One region of the Promicromonospora xylanilytica genome, then DNA from elsewhere that is predicted to be linked to it. Evidence: riboswitches for the same ligand, from Rfam matches in the RefSeq annotation. Region 1 holds a riboswitch; the other holds the start of a gene.
What was found. A riboswitch is a leader RNA that binds a small molecule or an ion and turns the genes downstream of it on or off. The one in region 1 is predicted to bind cyclic di-AMP.
Positions count from the first base shown of each region.

Region 2: it holds a riboswitch for cyclic di-AMP, as region 1 does, so the genes downstream of both, ACYVK7_RS06585 (C40 family peptidase) here and ACYVK7_RS01785 (C40 family peptidase) in region 1, are expected to answer to the same signal.

Region 1 covers NZ_BAAGRP010000001.1:412,672-417,192, forward strand. Annotated here, with positions in the region: gene ACYVK7_RS01775 (S8 family serine peptidase) at 1-104, opposite strand, end outside; gene ACYVK7_RS01780 (hypothetical protein) at 251-1,144, opposite strand; cyclic di-AMP (ydaO/yuaA leader) riboswitch at 1,310-1,506, shown strand; gene ACYVK7_RS01785 (C40 family peptidase) at 1,508-2,254, shown strand; gene ACYVK7_RS01790 (TrkH family potassium uptake protein) at 2,432-3,799, shown strand; gene ACYVK7_RS01795 (hypothetical protein) at 3,806-4,521, opposite strand, start outside.
Region 2 covers NZ_BAAGRP010000004.1:354,354-358,874, forward strand. Annotated here, with positions in the region: gene cydC (thiol reductant ABC exporter subunit CydC) at 1-1,134, shown strand, start outside; gene ACYVK7_RS06580 (phytoene desaturase family protein) at 1,186-2,760, opposite strand; cyclic di-AMP (ydaO/yuaA leader) riboswitch at 2,906-3,057, shown strand; gene ACYVK7_RS06585 (C40 family peptidase) at 3,059-3,979, shown strand; gene ACYVK7_RS06590 (NAD(P)-dependent oxidoreductase) at 4,083-4,521, shown strand, end outside.

The DNA.
Region 1 (4,521 bases):
AGGGGATCGCTGGTCGCTGCCTGCGCGCCCGGCGCCACCGCGACGAGCGCCGCCACGGCGAGCACCGCTGACGTGGCGACGCCGACGACTGACATCCTGCTCATATAAGCCCCCATTGTTCGCACAGGGGCGGTTTGCCCCCGAACCGGGCCAAACCTAGGGGTACCGGACAGCCGTAGAACAGAGCAGAAGCCCTGGAGCGGGTGAAATTTACACAATCGCAATCAGTAGTGGCTCGGACTGCCGGTTCTCAGGCCCAGGCCTCGGAGAGCTCGCCCTCGCCCGTCGCCTCACGGGAGAGTCGGAGGGCCGCGATCGCCGCGCCGAGCAGGAGCGCGACCACCCAGGCGCCGAGCTGGTGCCCGTCGGACACGACGGCCGCGGAGGCGAGCTCGTCGCCGATGATGCGCGCCGCTGACAGCGGGTCCTCGGTGAGGGCGGAGCCGGGCCAGAGGTTCTCCTGCACCGCCAGGAGGGCCGGGCCGGCGGCCTGCAGGATCCAGACGACGCCCGCGGCAGGGAGCCAACCCAGCAGCTCGATGGGCTTGCTGTCCACGGCGAGACCGAACGCGATCCCGAGCGCCACCGCGAAGAGCCACCACGTGCCGTGGGGGGACACCTCGTGGCCGGGGAGGAGCCCCCAGAGCCAGCCGTCGAGCAGCACCACGGGCAGAGCGAGCGCGACGCCGCGCAGGGGCGCGGGCCCCAGGGCCGTCAGGAGGCCGGCGCCCAGGCCGAAGGTTCCCGCGACGACGGTGATCACGAGCATCCCGAGGGGCGCGGCGTCACCGGGCACGCTGCCCTGCATCGCGAGCCACCAGGAGATGCCGCACGTGGCCGCCATGGACAGCAGCGTGCCGGTGACCGCAGCACCGGCACCCTTCCCGGCCGACGCCGGCATGCCCGCCGTGACACCGCCGAGCAGGCCCCCGATCAGCGCCATGATGACCAGTCCGACCAGCGGCTCGTCGGCGGTGAACGGGAGCGGCACAAAGCCCGCACCGCCCGCGGTCGACGCTTCCGAAATGCCTGTGACCTCGTATGACGCCTGAAGGAGCCAAGGCAGGAATCCGCAGATCCACCAGGCGACGGCACTGATGAGCGGCACCCACCAGGCGGAGATGCGGTTCGCGCTTTCGGCCATGCCGCCGAACGGTAGCGGATGTATGTGATGTCGGTCATAACCGCTGAAGACCGGAACGCCGTAAATCTGCGTCTTCGTGGGGTCAGACCGTAATGCGTAACCCGATCGTGACTTTTTCCGTGAAGGTGTGTACTTTGACTTCTGCTCCCCCGCAACGGTGGAGCCGTGAGCCGGACGCCGAATCCTGTCACCGGCTCATGACCAGACGTTCGAGACAGGAGCGGGGGACCCACTTCCCGGGCGACAGCGACATCGTCGTCCTCGGGGTGAAGCCGGACGGAACCCCCCAGTAGCCGTGCGGCCGGGTGTGTACTCCTACCCGAACCCGACAGCTGACCTCGCAGGCGGTACAGGAGACATTAGGTGACGAACTCCATTCGCGGCCGGCATCGTGACAGCCGGCCGGCCATGACACCGCTGACCATCCTCGCTCGTACCGCCACGGAGAACGCAGGCACCGTCGCCCGCCGTGGGGCCATCGCCGCAGCCGCTGGTGGCGTTCTGATCTCGACCATCGCGACGACGGCCCACGCGGCCCCCGCGATGAACCTCAAGACCGAGGTGAAGACCGCGAAGCTCAACTCGGTCGACCTCAACTCCCTCACCACCGTGGCCAAGCAGGCCGTCGTGAACGCCCCCACCGTGACCGTCCCCGCCGACGCGAAGATGCCGATCGAGATGGAAACACTGGGCGCGTCCTCGGCGGCCGACGGTGAGAAGGGCGGCGAGGAGGGCGAAGGCCCCGCCGTCGTCTCCGTCGACGCACCGGACCCGATCCCGGTCGGCCAGCAGGCCGTCAACGTCGCGTTCAACTACCTCGGCATCACCTACGTGCTGGGCGGCGCCTCGCCGGCCGAGGGCATGGACTGCTCGGGCCTGATCCAGTACACGTACGCGCAGCTCGGCGTCAGCCTTCCGCACTCGTCCGGCGCACTGCTCAGCTCCGGCTACCAGGTGACCTACCCGGAGCCGGGCGACATCGTCTGGACGCCCGGCCACGTGTCCCTCTACGCGGGCGACGGCATGATCATCGAGGCCTGGGCCGCCGGCATGCCGGTGCGCTACACCGAGATGTGGCAGAACAGCCCGACGTTCATCCGCGTCGTCTGAGCCGTCTGAGCCAGCAGTGCACCGCGAGGCGTCGCCTCCGCGCCGGGTTCCGCCCGACGCCGGAGGCGACGCCTTCCGCGTTCCCCCACGCCGATGACCGGCTAGCGTAACCGTCGGGCGCCAGTCGGCGCCGGTGGGCGAGTGCCACCAGGTCGAACGAAAGCCGACGGTAGCCGGATGCGGTTCAGCAGCCCCGCGGGTCGTGCGGGTGGGCGAGGTGCGGCGCTGCGCCGTCGGCCCGGCCAGCTCGTGATCGGCGGATTCGTCGGTGCCATCGCCGTGGGCACCCTGCTCCTGCTGCTGCCGGTCGCGGCGACCGGTGAGTCGGCCACGTTCATGGAGGCGCTGTTCACCGCCACGTCGGCCGTGTGCGTCACGGGGCTGGTCGTCACGGACACGCCGGTCTTCTGGTCCGGGTTCGGCGAGGCGGTGATCCTCGTGCTCATCCAGCTCGGTGGCCTCGGCGTGATGACCGTCGCCTCGCTGCTGGGCGTGCTGGTCTCGCGGCGCCTGGACCTGAGCTCTCGGCTGGTCGCCGCGGCGTCGACCCGCAGCGTGAGCCTCGGTGACGTGCGCCGGACGCTGGTGCGTGTCGTCATCATCGCGTTCGTCGTCGAGGCCGCCGTGGCGACGGTCCTGACGCTGCGCTTCGCGGTCGCCTACGACGAGCCCCTCGGCCGGGCGCTGTGGAACGGCGTGTTCCATGCCGTCTCCGGGTACAACAACGCGGGCTTCGCCCTGTTCTCACTGTCGCTCATGGACTTCGTGGCCGACCCGTGGATCGTCCTGCCGATCTGCCTCGCCACGATCGTGGGCGGGCTCGGCCTCCCCGTGGTCCTCGAGGTGCTGCGCGACCGGGTGCGCCCGTCGCGCTGGAGCGTCCACACGAAGATCACGCTGCTGATGACCGGGTTGCTGCTGGCGGGCGGCACCATGTTCTTCCTCGTGGCCGAGTGGGACAACCCCGCCACCATGGGCGGGCTCGACCCCGCCGGCAGGATCCTGGCGTCCTTCACGCAGTCCACGCAGGCCCGCACGGCCGGGTTCAACTCCGTGAGCACCGGCGAGATGCACACGGAGACCTGGCTCGGCACGATCATCCTCATGTTCATCGGCGCGGGTTCCGGTGGAACGGGCGGCGGCATCAAGGTGACGACGTTCGCGGTGCTCGCCGTGGTGATCTGGTCCGAGCTGCGCGGCGACCCGGACGCCACGGTCTTCGACCGTCGCATCTCTCCGGCCACCCAGCGCCAGGCCCTCACCCTCGCTCTGCTGGCGGTGGCCATCGTGGTTCTCCCCACCCTGTGGATAACGGCGCTCTCGCCGTTCACGGTGGACCAGATCCTGTTCGAGGTGACGTCCGCGTTCACCACCACCGGCCTGTCCACCGGGATCACCGCGCAGCTCGCCTGGTATCACCAGGTGGTGCTGGTGCTGCTCATGTTCATCGGGCGGCTCGGCCCGATCACCCTCGGCACCGCGCTGGCCCTGCGCGCCCGCACCCGGCTGTACCGGCTGCCGGAGAGCGCCCCGATCATCGGCTGACGGCTATCAGCCGGGCCAGCCGCAGCTGTCCCCGATGAAGTCGTACAGGGCGGCGCGCGCGGCGTCGGGCATCGGGAGGTAGAACACGTGCTGCGCGGTGCCGTCGACGCTCGCCTCCACAGGCAGGAACGTCCCGCGCTTGTCCTCCCCGACGGCGTGGGCGTCGCAGCGAGCCGGGACCACCGGAAGAGTGATCTCGCCGGAGTGCTGTCCCGCCAGGTCAATGCCGGCCCAGCCAGAGCTGTCGCCGCGGGCGGGGTTCGCCATGAGCGTGGTCTCGGTGATGCGGTCGATCGTGACCTCCGGCCCGCCGTCGACCGGCTCGACCCGGACGGTCACCAGCGCCGTCGGCTCGCCGTCGCGCGTCTCGACCGGCAGGCCGGCCGCGACGGCGAGGCGCACGCCGGCCGCCACGGCAGCCTGGGCACAGTCGACCGCGTGGGTGCGGGCGAGATGGCCGGAGGGATCGGTCACCTCGTCGACGGTGATCTCGGTGGCCGGCCCCTGCCCGTCCCCCTCGCCCAGAGCCAGCGTGATCACGGCCGACGGCGCGGTGTCCGGCGTCGGCGCGGCCGGCCCTGCCGGGGTACCGGCGCACCGCGCCTCGCCCAGGCCCAGGTAGACGTCGCGAGTGGCGCCAGGTCGCAAGGCCCGGGGACGATCCTTGGTCAGGTGCGACGGGCCGAAACCGTCGGCGTGCAGGGCACCGGACAGGAGCGTCA
Region 2 (4,521 bases), on a different contig from region 1:
CTGTCCGTCGAGGCGCTGTCCGTCATCGTGCTGACGCCGCTCGCCGTGTTCGAGGCCACCGCGGGGCTCCCCACGGCCGCGGTCCAGCTGCACCGGTCGAGGGCGGCCGCGGGGCGGTTGCTGGAGCTGCTGCCCGCTGCGGATCTGCTCGGGGGAACGGACGGGGGCGTCCGGTCCGGGGAAGCGGACGGGGGCGTCCGGTCCGGGGGAACGGACGGGCACGTCCGGTCGCGGGAAACGGGCGCGGGCAGCAGCGTGTCGCCGGCGGCGGGCGACACGCTGCTCGTGCTCGACGACGTCGCCGCCGGCTGGCCCGGGACTGCCGGTGGGCCTGATGCTGCCGGTGGGCCGCGCGCCGTGGTGGAGGGCGTGTCCCTCACGCTGCGGCAGGGCTCTGTCGTGGCGCTGGCCGGACCGTCCGGCGTCGGCAAGACGACGCTGCTGATGACGGCGGCCGGCCTGATCCCGCCGCTGGGAGGTCGGGTGCACCGAGGACAGGCGCACCGAGCGTGGTCGGCAGAACGTCAGATGATCGGCAGCCCGAGTTACCGATCACCTGACGTTCTACCGACCACAACGCCCACGCCTGTGCCACCGCCCGCCGGGCCCGGCAGCGCGCTGTTCGTCGGGGAGGACGGGCACCTGTTCGACACCACGGTGCTGGAGAACCTGCGGGTCGCGCGGGGCGACGTCACGGCCGCGGAGGCCCGGGCCGCGCTCGACGCGGTCGGGCTCGGAGCCTGGCTCGCCGCACTCCCCGAGGGCCTGGACACGGTCGTCGGCACGGACGCGGCCGCTGTGTCGGGCGGCGAGCGCCGCCGACTCCTGGTCGCCCGCGCGCTGCTGAGTCCTGCACGGGTCCTACTCGTGGACGAGCCCGCCGAGCACCTCGACGGGGAGACCGCGGACGCCCTGGTGCGTGCCGTCGCGGCGCACGCGCGCGGGACCGGCCGGGCGGTGCTGCTGGCGACCCACCGGCTGACCCCGCTGGCGGTGGCGGACGAGGTGCTGCTGCTGACTCACGACGCCTCGACCGCCCCGGCCCGGGTCGGATCCCGAGGCCCCCACCCCGACCTCCTGACAAGCAACCCGACCTACGCCTGGTCCACCACCCAGGAGACCCCGATCAGTTGAGCACAGCAGTTCCTGCCCATTGGCCGCCCGCCGCGGCAGGAACTGCTGTGGTCAACTCGACAGCACCGACATGGCCGCCGCTCGGCCCGGGATGCCGCTCACGCCACCGCCGCGGCGGGCGCCCGCACCCGCGAGCAGGACCCGCGGGTGCTCGGTCTCGACGCCCCAGCGCCCCGCGTCGGCACCGTCCTCCGCGAAGGGCCAGCTCAGGTCGCGGTGGAAGATGTGGCCGCCCGGCAGCCCGACGTCGCCCTCCAGGTCGACGGGGGTGCGCACCTCCAGGCAGGGTGCTCCGTCGGCGTCCAGGGCGAGCACGTCCTCGACGGGCTCCGCCAGCACGGAGTTCAGGGACGCGAGCGTGGCCCGCAGCGCCCGGTCGCGGGCGCCGTCGGGGTCCGCGCGGAAGAGGCGCGCCGGCATGTGCAGCCCGAACAGGGTGATGGTCTGGGCATGCGTCGACGCGAGCGACGGCCCGAGGATGCTCCGGTCGGTCAGGGTGTGGCAGTAGATCTCGCTCGGCGGCAGGTCAGGGATGCGTCCGGCGGCGGCCTGCGCGTGCGCGGTCTGGAGCTGGGTCAGGGACTCGTTGACGTGCAGGGTCCCGCTGAACGCGGCGACGGGGTCGACGTCGTCCCGCAGCCGGGGCAGCCGGGTGAGCAACATGTTCACCTTGAGCTGCGCGCCCTCGGGGCCGGGCTCCGGCGCCTCGCCGCCCAGCAGGCGCTCCAGCTCGGCCGGGGCGCATCCCGCGAGCACGTGCCCGGCGGTCGCGCCGCGGACCCGCCCGTCGGCATCGGTCCAGGTGACGTCGGCGCCCGACGCGCCGGGGTCCACGGCGGTGACGGTCGCCGAGGTGACGATCTCGGCACCGGCCGCCACGGCGGCGTCGCGCAGGGCGCCGGAGACCGCGCCCATGCCGCCCACCGGCACGTCCCAGTCGCCGGTCCCGTTACCGATGACGTGGTAGAGGAAGCAGCGGTTCTGCCGCAGGGACGGCTCGTCGACGTCGGCGAACGTGCCGATCAGGCCGTCGGTGGCCGCGACGCCGCGCACCACGTCGTGCGCGAACGTGCCGCGCAGCGCCGCTCCGAGGGGCTCCTCGAAGAGGGCGCGCCAGGCCTCCTCCCCCACGCCGTCGACCACCCGGTCCCGCACCTCCGCGCGCGGGAGCAGCGGCTCGGTGAGCGTCGGGGCGAGACGCCGGGCCACCTCGGCGGTCATGGTGTAGAAGCGCACCCAGGCCTCGAAGTCGTCGTCCGCGCCGGTGAGGCGGCGGAACGAGGCGCGCGTGGCGGCGTCGTCCTGACCGTCGACGAGCAGGCCGCCCTCGGCCACCGGCGTGTAGGAGGACCAGCGCCTGCGCCTCAGCGTGACAGGGAGGCCGAGCTCCTCGACCACCCGGCGCGGGAGCAGCGACACGAGGTAGGAGTATCGCGAGAGCCGCGCGTCCACTCCGGTAAAGGGCCGGGCGGAGACGGCGGCGCCGCCCACATGGTCCGCTCGTTCGAGGACCAGGACGGAGCGGCCGCCACGTGCCGCGTAGGCCGCCGCGGTGAGTCCGTTGTGACCTGCGCCGACGACGACGACGTCGTACCGGGAACGCGTGGAGTCAGGCATGCCCGTCATAGTCGCATGGGGCACTGATTACCAGCGAGGTTCCATCACAAGTTGGTATGTGACCTAATCGTGACAATCGCGCGAGGGGCGGGTACGGTCATGTCACCTCGCCAGCAACGGTGAGGTCCTGGTCCGGACGCCGAGCCCTGTCACCGGATCTGAGCAGCTACGACGTGACAGGGGCGGGGGAACCAGGTAAGCCGGGCACGCGAGTGTCCTTGGGGTGAAGCCTCCTTGTGAGGCCGGGTGATCGCTCTCCCCATCCGAACCCGACAGCTCACTTCGTAGGCGTCCGAGGAGATCACTGGTGACCGTACTCACCGACCGCACCCACGACTGGGCGGACGACCAGGCAAACCGTTCCAGCAGCCGGGGCAGGCACCGCGCCGACGGCCCCGCACTCACCCCCTTCACCGCACTGACCCAGACCGCCGCAGAGAATGCCGCCCGTACCGGCGCCATCGCGGTCGTCACGTCCGGCATGCTGGCGTCGGTCTTCACCCAGACCGCCCACACCGCGCCCGCCGAGACGCACACCCAGACCACGCTCGCCGGGGCGACCCCGGTCAGCAACACGGTCGACTCCACGACGCGGGCCGGCTTCGCCGAGAACCTGGTCACCAAGGTCAAGGTCACGCAGGACGCGGACTTCTGGGCCGAGCGCGGACGCGTGTCGGTGACCCCGTACGCCGAGACCGAGGCCGGCATCGCCGAGGCCAAGGCGAAGGCAGAGGCCGAGGCAAAGGCCAAGGCGGAAGCCGAGGCCAGGGCGAAGGCTGAGGCCGAGGCAGCTGCCGCAGCGGAGGCCGAGGCCGCCGCAGCCGCGGAGGCGGAAGCCGCCGCAGCCGAGACCGCGGCCGCCGTCGAGACCGCCGTCGCGGACACCTCCGGCCTCGGCCAGCAGGCCGTCAACCTGGCCCTCGAGTACGTGGGCGTGCCCTACGTGTGGGGCGGAGCCTCCCCCAGCGGCTTCGACTGCTCCGGGCTCATCCAGTACGTGTACGGCCAGCTCGGCATCAGCCTCCCGCACAGCTCGAGCTCGATGTCGACCGTCGGGTACCAGGTCTCCGCCGCCGAGGCGCAGCCGGGCGACATCGTGTGGACGCCCGGCCACGTCGCCCTCTACGCGGGCAACGGCATGGTCGTGGAGGCCCAGCAGCAGGGCACTCCCGTGCAGTACGGCGAGATGTGGCAGGACAACGCGGTGTTCATCCGCGTGACGGGCTGACGACTTCTCGCGTCGCTCTCCGGATCGACCACGGGGTGTGTGCCGCCGGACCTCCGGTGGGACGCACCCCGTGGTCGTGGACCGGTCGGGTAACGTCCCGGACGTGAAGATCCTCGTACCGGACGTACCCTTCGACATCGACTTCCCGCCCCTCCTGCCCGACGCCGGGGCCTCCTTCGCGCCCGGCGGCGCCGACGTCGTCGCCACGTACGCGATGAACGACCCGGTCCCGGAGGAGCACGCGGACGCCGAGGTGCTGGTCACCTGGTCCAACCCGCCCAAGGTGCTCGCCGACACCGCCCGCCGGCTCACCGGCCTGCGCTGGGTGCAGACCCTCTCGGCCGGCCCGGACGTCGCGCTGCGGTCCGGGTTCGGCCCCGACGTCGTCATCTCCTCCGGCCAGTCCCTGCACGACGACACCGTCACCGAGCACGCCCTCACGCTCGTCCTCGCGTCCGTCCGGCGCATCGACGCGGCTCTGGCCGCGCAGCGCGAGCACCACTGGGCCAAGGAGATCACCTTCGCCCAGGCGGACCCGGTCA